DNA from 3 places in the Rhizobium sp. Root149 genome. Region 2 is predicted to be linked to each of the others. Evidence: predicted binding sites of a transcription regulator. Region 2 holds the regulator's gene; each other region holds the start of a gene.
The links. The regulator LexA, encoded in region 2, represses DNA repair genes until DNA is damaged. The targets are predictions, from matches to a motif close to TGTTCNNNNTGTGTTCNG.

Region 1 (3,249 bases), on a different contig from region 2:
TTCGCGCGAGCCATCATCCGATCTCTCGTCACCTTGGCGATGATCGAAGCGGCAGCAATGGAGAGGCTGCGCGCATCGCCCTGGATGACAGCCTTGCCCTGACAGGCAAGCCCTGGCGGTACATCGCGGCCATCGACCAGGACATAGTCTGCCCTGACGGGCAGGGCGTCCACGGCACGGCGCATGGCATCAAGGCTGGCGCGAAGGATGTTCTTCTCATCGATATGGCGGGGGCCGGAAGAGGCGATTGAAATATGCGCCGTGGCACAGATCTCCACGAACAGCGCCTCACGTTGTTTCAGCGTCAACTGCTTGGAATCGTTCAGTCCTGCGGGGATGTGGTCTGGATCGAGGATGACCGCTGCGGCGACAACAGGTCCAGCAAGGGGGCCACGTCCAGCTTCGTCGGTGCCTGCTACCGGCCAATGACCTGCTTTCCGCGCCATCAACTCCAGCGAAAAATCTGGAACGATCGGTTCGAGGGAGAAAAGATCGAGAGGAGAATCGGGGGGCGTGCGTCGTGACATGCGGCATCACTCGCACGCCCACCCGATTTCCCGCAAGCCCCGTCGAAGCAAATGAGGCGGCACTGCTTCAGGCCCAAGGGGATCAGGCCAACGGGGCAAGACCAGCAGGGGCGGCGCCGGTCCATTTCCATCTCGCTGGGGGGCGCCCAGCGAAATGGCAAAACATGAGTAAGGTGCAGGGATCGCCGACGATCGCCCATCGCAGGAACGGCACAGGGCCGAAGCGCATCGCAGCCACCCAGGGAGAACAGGCTTTCAAGTCAGCAGTGCCCGGATCTTGGCCCGGATCTTGGCGCAGAATACACCGGGATCCAGCCTCCGTGCCGCAGCGTCACAAAAGCGACAGTTGAACTCCCGCGCCATCGGGGCGAACAAACAGATCGTCGCGCAGCGCTACACCTCTACGAGCAAGACCAAGGCGCTTCGTCGCCATTTCGAAACGCCGCGAGATCTGCCAGGCATAGGGACCTTCTCCTTTCATGCGCTTGCCAAATTCCGCATCGTAGTCCTTGCCGCCACGCATCGATTTTATCAGCGACATCACATGCCGGTATCGATCCGGATAATGTCTCAAAAGCCAGTCTCGAAAGAGCGGGCTGACTTCCAGCGGTAGACGCAGCAGAATGTAGCTTGCAGACACGGCACCAGCCGCCTGTGCCGCATCGAGAATTCGCTCCAACTCATGGTCGTTCAGCGCCGGAATGAGAGGCGAGGCCAGAACGCCGGTTGGTATTCCTGCATCCGTCAACTGTCGTACGGCTTCAAGCCGCCTTGACGGCGTCGAAGCGCGCGGCTCCATCAGGCGCGCCAGCTTGCGGTCGAGCGTCGTGACGGAGATTGCCACCTTGGCCAAGCCCTTGGCGGCCATCTTGGCAAGAATGTCGATGTCCCGCGTCACCAGCGCCGACTTTGTGACGATCATGACCGGATGGTTGGCTTTTTCCAACACTTCCAGCAATTGCCGCATGATGCGCCATTCGCGCTCGATCGGTTGATAGGGGTCCGTGTTCGTCCCGATCGCGATGGGCTTCACCTTGTATCCGGGCTTGCTCAGCTCTCGTTCAAGCAGACGAGGGGCATCGGGCTTTGCAAAAAGCCTGGCCTCGAAATCCAGCCCTGCCGAAAGCCCCATATAGCTATGGGTTGGCCTGGCAAAACAATAGATGCAGCCATGTTCGCAGCCGCGATACGGATTGACCGATCGATCGAACGGAATATCGGGTGAGTCGTTGCGTGTGATCGCTGTCTTCGGCTTCTCGATCTGGACTTCGGTCTTGAAAGGTTCGAGTTCTTCCAACGACTGCCAACCATCATCGAACTGCTCGCGCCGCTGGTCTTCGAACCGGCCGCTCGGGTTCAAGCCGGCACCCCTTCCGCGCCGACGGTCCGTCTCGACGCGAAGTCCAGACGACTGGACCAGAGCGTCGGCAATATCAGCCGTATGAGCAGGCGCGAAAGCGTCCTGCCGCAGTTGAGACAGCTCGTTCATGGATAACTCCCAGCCAGATGTTCAACGCTGGCGTTCTCAAATTCGTATCGTCAAAATGAGAACATTGCAAGAACAAAATCTACCGCCTTTGTTGATGGCAATTTTCAGGCCAATGCGATAAAGGTCATGAATGCTGACTGTATTGATGGAATGCCATGATCAGGAATCCGAGCTGGCGCAGACTTTGTCTGTTCTGGTTGCCGGTGCTGTGGAAGGTCTGGTCAGTGACGTCGCAGTGCTCGATCGTGGTTCTACCGATGCGTCTGCGCGTGTTGCGGATGCCGCGGGGTGCAAGTTCTATACGCAGTGGGATTTGAAGCACGTGCTGCAGGAGGTGCGTGGCGAGTGGCTCATGCTGCTGGAGCCGGGAGCGCGCCCTCAGATTGGCTGGATCGATGAAGTCGCCGAGCATATTTCGCTCACACGGCATCCCGCACGCTTCACCGCATCAAGAAATTACCGGAGGCCACTGATTCAGCGGTTGTTCAGCAAGGATCCGCCGCTCGCGCAGGGTCTTCTTATTCAGAAAAGCGTGGCGTCATCCAAGGGTGTGCGCGCTACGCGGCTTGCCGATCTCGTGGAGGGGCACCGGCCACATACGCTCATCTCAGAACTGATCCCAGCCTGGGCTGCAGCGCGTAGCTAATATAATTTAGCCTAGCCTAATCAGGCTTTGCCGCCGCGTTTCAGGTGCTCGTCAAGCCGTGGCATGATTTCCACGAAGTTGCAGGGCATATGGCGATAGTCCAGCTGCCATTTCAGGATCCCGTCCCAGGCATCCTTGCAGGCGCCGGGCGAGCCGGGCAACACGAAAACGAAGGTCGCATTGGCAACGCCACCGGTGGCGCGCGACTGGATCGTCGATGTTCCGATCTTGTCGTAGGATATGCGGTGAAACACTTCGGAAAAGCCGTCCATGCGCTTTTCGAACAGCGGTTCCAAGGCTTCAGGCGTGACATCCCGACCGGTAAAGCCTGTGCCGCCGGTGGTGATCACGACGTCGATTTCCTCGGCCAGCGTCCAGTTCCGAACCTGCTCGTAGATCTGCTCCTTGTCATCGGCAACGATTGCCCTGGCAACGAGTTCGTGCCCCGCTTCCAGAATGCGCTGCACCAGCGTGTCGCCGGATTTGTCATTGTCGAGCCGCCGGGTGTCGGAAACGGTCAGCACGGCAATGCCGACCGGAATGAAGGGACGGCTCTCATCGATACGGCTCATGATGCATTTCCTTCC
Region 2 (3,249 bases):
AAAAGTCAGCGCATTCGGTGCGCTTCTGATGGTGACGGCCTATTATTGCATCTCCGGTTTCGGCGTATCAGCTGAACGAGCATACATCATGATGGCGATTCTTCTGATTGCCATCCTCTTCAACCGCCCTTCGTTGAGTATGCACAACATCGCCCTGGCGGCGTTGGTGATCATCGTTCTTCACCCATCCAGTGTCATGGGCGCCAGTTTCCAGATGTCGTTTGCTGCGACTGCTGCTCTGCTTGCCTGCTATCGCATCTGGGCTGATCGCGCTCATGAGTCCGATCAGGCGCTCGTTTCCGGCATTTCATTTCGTAGCCTTTTGTCCGGCGTCTCTCGGGTTCTGGGCGGGACGTTGATGACATCCCTGATCGGAGGATTGGCAACTGCGGTCTTTTCCATTGCGCATTTCAATCAGCTGACTGCCTATGGCCTCGCTGCCAATCTTGCGACCATGCCCATCATCTCCCTCATTGTCATGCCTTCGGGACTCATCGGCATGCTTCTGATGCCCTTCGGGCTCGATCAACCGTTCTTCATGATCATGTCTCTTGGCTTGAAGCTGGTAATCGCGGTGGCCCTGGAGGTGGCCTCTTGGGGCGGAAATATAGAAACGGGGCGTGCCGCAAGCTGGCTTTTGCCTGTTGCCACCGCCGGTCTCATCATCTTCTCGCTCTTGCGGACACGACTGCGATGGTTTGGCCTCGTCATTCTTGTGGCTTCAGTGTGTGTCAACGGACTGATGGAGCCGTCCAGACCCGATCTCATAATTGCAGAGGATGGAAGAATGGCGGCGCTCTTAAGTGGGACGTCGGCATCCGTCACGACGGAAAGACCATCCGAGTTCGTATTCAAACAATGGAAGAACGCGCTGGGCCTTGAGGAACTCGTGATGCCGGTCGTGACGAGGGTAGATCTGGGTAAGCGCGAGGCGGCACCAGAATCAAACGGGCCAGTAACAGGAACGGTTTCAGGGAAGACACCGCGTCATGTATTGACGAGCAAAGAGATCGCGCTCATCGACATAGCATTGGCAATAGACCGTTTGCCGCCGCTTCAAATGCCGCGCTTCTCTTGCGTCAAAAATCTGATTTGCATCGGACGCAGTCCATCAGGTGCCAGAGTTACGATCGTGAGTGACACACGCCTCACAGGATATGCGTGCGATAAGTCTGACATCGTCGTCGTATCCGGCTCGCCCTTTACACAATGCCGCTCTGGTGCGTTGCTCCTGACGGGTTCAAAACTGAAGCAGACAGGCTCCATTGAAATTTGGTTTAACGGTCAGCCTCATCCAGGTTCCTGGATGCTGGAGTCTGCGCTTCAGGGCAACGAAAGACCTTGGCAGTTGCACCGTCTCTACGACTGGCGAACCAACACATTCCAGCCGTTGGACGACGAGACTATCCGTCGACTTCGGGTTCAGTGATAGCGCCGAATGAGGCCCACCAGCTTGCCCTGTACCTTGACACGGTCTGGCGGGAAGATGCGCGTTTCGTAAGCGGGGTTCGCAGCTTCGAGCGCGATCGATGCGCCTTTGCGGCGAAAACGCTTCAACGTCGCTTCCTCGTCGTCCACAAGTGCTACGACGATATCGCCGGGGCTGGCTGTCGTGCCGTTTCGAATGATTACGGTGTCGCCGTCCAGGATCCCTGCCTCGATCATCGAATCACCCTTGACCTCGAGCGCGTAGTGTTCTCCCGGCCCAAGCATTTCCAATGGAACGCTGATGGCATGGGTATTGTTCTGAATCGCAGAGATCGGCACGCCAGCGGCGATGCGCCCCATGACAGGAACCGATGCGGACTGGCTATCCTCTTCTGCGGGTTTTGACTGCACCGGAGCAGGTGAAGGCGGCTGCACTTTGCCAAGCGATCCCTCGATGACGCTTGGCGAAAAGCCGCGTTTGGGTGTCGCAGGCGTTGCACCGAAGGGCTCGGGCAGCTTGATAACCTCCAGCGCCCGGGCGCGGTTGGGCAGCCGACGGATAAAGCCTCTTTCTTCAAGAGCAGTGATCAAGCGGTGAATTCCCGACTTGGAGGCGAGATCCAGAGCATCTTTCATCTCGTCAAATGACGGCGGCACGCCCGACTCCTTCATCCGTGCATGAATGAAAAGAAGCAGTTCCTGCTGTTTACGTGTCAACATGCGTCGTCATCCTGTTGGGAAACAAATCCAGAACAGACACTATCTGTTCCATATGTGTTCCGCAAGAGGTTCACGGCAAATATAGCTTGCAGAAACACATGGATAATGGTGGGTTGCAGGCCGTGTTACCGACAGGAGCTTCTTTTTTGACTACTCCGAACATCGATCATCTGGTCTTGCCGGTCGAATCGCTGGTTGGCGCGCGCAAGCGTTGGCAGGAGCTTGGCTTTACCGTGGCGCCGGACGCGTTCCATCCTTTCGGCACGTCCAATGCCTGTGTCTTTTTCAGCGACGGAACCTATCTTGAGCCACTTGCCGTTCAAGATGAGGCTCTCGCAGGCCAGAGCATTACTGCAGGAAACTGCTTCGTCGAAAAAGATCGTACGTTTCGGCAAGCCGGAGCTCGTGAAGGTTTTTCTGCTTTTGTTTTGCGTTCGACGGATGCGGTGACGGATGATGAACGCTTCCGGCAATCCGGGATCAGCGCCGGGAATCGCCTGGACTTTTCGCGTACGGTCGTTGATGAGAACGGTAGCGCTTCGGTTGCCAGCTTTCGACTGGCCTTTGCCGATCTCGATTCCTCGAGCTTCTTCGCTTTCACGTGCCAACGAGTGAATGCGGCATTACCAACTGCGGGGCCGTCCGTAGAGCATAGAAATGGTGCGCTCGGACTTGGCGCTCTCTTCCTCGCCGCAGAGGCGCCCAAGGGAATTGAAAATCTGGCAACGATGCTTGGCGTTCACGCGCAGGCAAAGGATCACAAGCATGTGTTCCCGCTGGGCAATTGTGACGTCGAGGTCGCGATGGAAATTGCCCCCGAATTAGACCACACTCCAAGGTATCCCACAGGTCTCCGCGGGATCGGCATTCGGTTCCGCGTCAGGAACATTGCAGAAACCCGCGCCGCGCTACAAGAAGCATCAATTCCGCATGAGAGCAGCGGCGAGCGCCTTATCATCGCGCCGGCGCAAGGACAGGGATGCATTGTGGAATTTGTCCAAGCCTGATGTTTACGATTGACAAGGTCGTTGCGAGATGAACCCTGCGCAAGTCAAGACGCTCCCGATATCAACGACCGTGGCTGCGAAGGGTGCGTCGCTC
Region 3 (3,249 bases), 160 kb from region 2:
TCAGTCTTGTGTGTATAGACCATGCACAGTTCAAACGCCAATTTTGCGGCAGGTTTTGAACAGGCTTTTGGCCTATCTGGCAAGCTGACCATAGTGTTTGCCCTCATGGATGCGCAAGCCAAACATGAAATGCACAAGATGAACGCGTTAATCGGTGAGCATGCGCCAATTATCTGCTGGTAGACCGCTTCCGCGACGCGTACATTTCGCCTAAACGGGGCGTAGAGCATAAAGAGTAGCGGACGGGGGAACGATGGCATCTGCCGATAATATCATGAGTGCCTTCACAACCCTGCTGGTTACACTCGACCCGCCCGGTCTTGCGCCGATCTTCCTCGGACTGACTGCGGGACTTGATGCGATACAGCGGCGTCAGGTTGCTATTCGCGGCACCATCATTGCCTTCGGGATCCTGGCGACGTTCGCCATTTTCGGTGCAGGCATCCTTTCGATACTCGGCATTTCCATGGGCGCCTTCCGTATTGCCGGCGGCCTGCTGCTGTTCTGGATTTCCTTCGAAATGATTTTCCAGAAGCGCAATGAGCGGAAGGAAGAGACGTCCAAGGCCGCCATTTCCATCGATCATGTTCAGCACATCGCCGTTTTCCCGCTGGCCCTACCGCTCATTGCCGGGCCCGGCGCAATTTCTGCAACCGTGCTTCTGGCAGGTTCCTTTGCAGCGCCTCTGGACCGTGCGCTGCTGATTGGCATGCTTGCCTTTGTCATGCTGCTTGTGCTGCTGGCGCTGATCGTTGCTGAAAAACTTGACCGCTATCTCGGCGTCACAGGTCGAGCACTCCTGACCCGATTGCTGGGCGTATTGCTCGCTGCGCTGTCCGTACAGTTCGTGGTCGATGGCATCAAATCGGCCTTCAATACCTGAGGCACGACCAGATCAGGTGAAGCTGGTCAGACGGGCCAAACAATCAAGGCGACCGAGAACCTCGGCCGCCTTTCGATTATTGTTCTCAGAACGGGATGTCATCATCCAGATCACGGGCGAAGCCACCGCCGCCACCGGAGGACTGACCGCCGCGTCCGGAGCCTGAGCTTGAAGTGGATGGCGCACGATCGTAATCGTCACCATAGCCGCCGCCAAAATCACCACCACCGGAGGATCCTCGGCCGCCACCATAGCCGCCGCCGGCACCACCGCCCTCACCGCGACCATCAAGCATGGTCAGCGTGGAGTTGAAGCCCTGCAGAACGACTTCCGTCGAATAGCGGTCGTTGCCGTTCTGGTCCTGCCATTTGCGGGTCTGAAGCGCGCCTTCGATGTAGAGCTTGGCGCCCTTCTTCACATACTGTTCGACGACCTTGCAGAGGCCCTCATTGAAGACGACGACGGTGTGCCACTCGGTCTTTTCCCGACGCTCGCCGCTATTGCGGTCACGCCAGCTTTCCGAGGTTGCGATTCGCAGATTGGCGATCGGGCGACCGTCCTGCGTGCGACGAATTTCTGGATCGGCACCAACATTCCCAATCAGAATGACCTTGTTGACGCTACCTGCCATCTTAACACCTTGTCTGCCGGTCGAACGGCATCTCCTATTTCGCTTGCGCAATACCTTAAAGCATCCGCCCAATCGGCGCGATGTTGATACATTTAATCCACAACCAAATTTGTTCTTTATTTGTTCTAGTATTTGGTTATGATCCTGTCAACGGGATCACACGTAGCCAGCGTACGAGATATGAACTTATGCCAAAGTGCCTCGACAGTGGCGATGAGATCACTAGATAAGAGGCCAGACCTCCCACAGAGCCAAGAGACGATGAGCGAACTCAAGACGATTTCCATTCGCGGTGCCCGCGAGCATAACCTCAAGGGTGTAGATCTCGATCTGCCGCGCAACAGCCTGATCGTGATGACCGGCCTTTCGGGTTCGGGCAAATCCTCGCTCGCTTTCGATACCATCTATGCAGAAGGTCAGCGCCGCTATGTCGAGAGCCTCTCGGCCTATGCGCGCCAGTTCCTGGAAATGATGCAGAAGCCGGACGTCGACCAGATCGACGGGCTGTCTCCCGCAATTTCGATTGAACAGAAGACGACGTCAAAAAACCCGCGCTCGACCGTCGGCACGGTGACCGAGATCTACGACTACATGCGCCTGCTTTTTGCGCGCGTGGGCGTGCCCTACTCTCCGGCAACCGGACTGCCGATCGAAAGTCAGACGGTAAGCCAGATGGTAGACCGTGTGCTCGCCCTTGGGGATGGGACGCGCCTCTATATTCTTGCTCCCATGGTGCGCGGACGCAAGGGCGAGTATAAAAAGGAGCTGGCGGACCTGATGAAAAAGGGCTTCCAGCGCGTCAAGGTGGACGGCCAGTTCTATGAGATTGCCGAGGTGCCGGCGCTCGACAAGAAGTACAAGCACGACATCGATGTTGTGGTGGATCGTGTCGTGGTGCGCAATGATATTGGCGCTCGTCTGGCCGACAGTCTGGAGACCTGCCTGAAGCTGGCGGACGGTCTTGCCATTGCTGAATTCGCAGACAAGCCCTTGCCACCGGAAGAGACCTCAGCCGGGGGATCTGCGAACAAATCGCTCAATGAAACGCATGAGCGTGTTCTGTTTTCGGAGAAGTTCGCCTGCCCGGTCTCCGGTTTTACAATTCCGGAAATCGAACCTCGCCTTTTCTCCTTCAACAATCCGTTCGGCGCATGCCCGACCTGTGATGGCCTCGGTGCCCAGCAGAAGGTGGATGAGCACCTGATCATTCCAGAGCCTGATCGGACGCTGAAGGATGGCGCGATTGCGCCCTGGGCGAAATCGTCGTCGCCCTATTACAATCAGACCCTTGAGGGACTGGGCAAGGTTTTCGGGTTCAAGCTCTCCGATCGGTGGTCGAAGCTGTCGGACAAGGCGCAGAAGGCAATCCTCCATGGGACCGAGGAGAAGATCGAGTTCCAATATGCGGATGGAGCGCGATCCTACAAGACGACCAAGACCTTCGAAGGCATCGTTCCCAACCTCGAACGCCGCTGGAAAGAAACAGACAGCGCCTGGGCGCGCGAGGAAATCGAGCGCTACATGTCTGCGGCTCCCTGCCCGGCCTGTGGCGGTTTCCGTCTGAAGCCGGAGGCCCTGGCGGTCAAGATCGACAAGCTGCATATCGGACAGGTGACCGATATGTCGATCCGTAAAGCGCGTGACTGGTTCGAGGATCTTCCCGCGCGTCTCAATGCCAAACAGAACGAGATTGCTGTTCGTATCTTGAAGGAAATTCGCGACCGGCTGCGCTTTC

Region 1: the regulator LexA is predicted to act here: its motif matches at 2,074-2,091, upstream of ASD54_RS03040 (PA0069 family radical SAM protein).
Region 3: the regulator LexA is predicted to act here: its motif matches at 1,625-1,642, upstream of uvrA (excinuclease ABC subunit UvrA).

Annotation. Positions count from the first base shown of each region.
Region 1 covers NZ_LMGD01000001.1:633,342-636,590, reverse strand. Annotated here, with positions in the region: gene ASD54_RS03045 (ribonuclease HII) at 1-527, opposite strand, end outside; gene ASD54_RS03040 (PA0069 family radical SAM protein) at 859-2,016, opposite strand; gene ASD54_RS03035 (hypothetical protein) at 2,147-2,662, shown strand; gene moaB (molybdenum cofactor biosynthesis protein B) at 2,683-3,234, opposite strand; gene ASD54_RS03025 (4-(cytidine 5'-diphospho)-2-C-methyl-D-erythritol kinase) at 3,231-3,249, opposite strand, start outside.
Region 2 covers NZ_LMGD01000012.1:616,425-619,673, forward strand. Annotated here, with positions in the region: gene ASD54_RS09820 (ComEC/Rec2 family competence protein) at 1-1,429, shown strand, start outside; gene lexA (transcriptional repressor LexA) at 1,423-2,148, opposite strand; gene ASD54_RS09830 (VOC family protein) at 2,235-3,155, shown strand; gene ASD54_RS09835 (hypothetical protein) at 3,184-3,249, shown strand, end outside.
Region 3 covers NZ_LMGD01000012.1:773,496-776,744, forward strand. Annotated here, with positions in the region: gene ASD54_RS10585 (MarC family protein) at 254-883, shown strand; gene ASD54_RS10590 (single-stranded DNA-binding protein) at 969-1,514, opposite strand; gene uvrA (excinuclease ABC subunit UvrA) at 1,776-3,249, shown strand, end outside.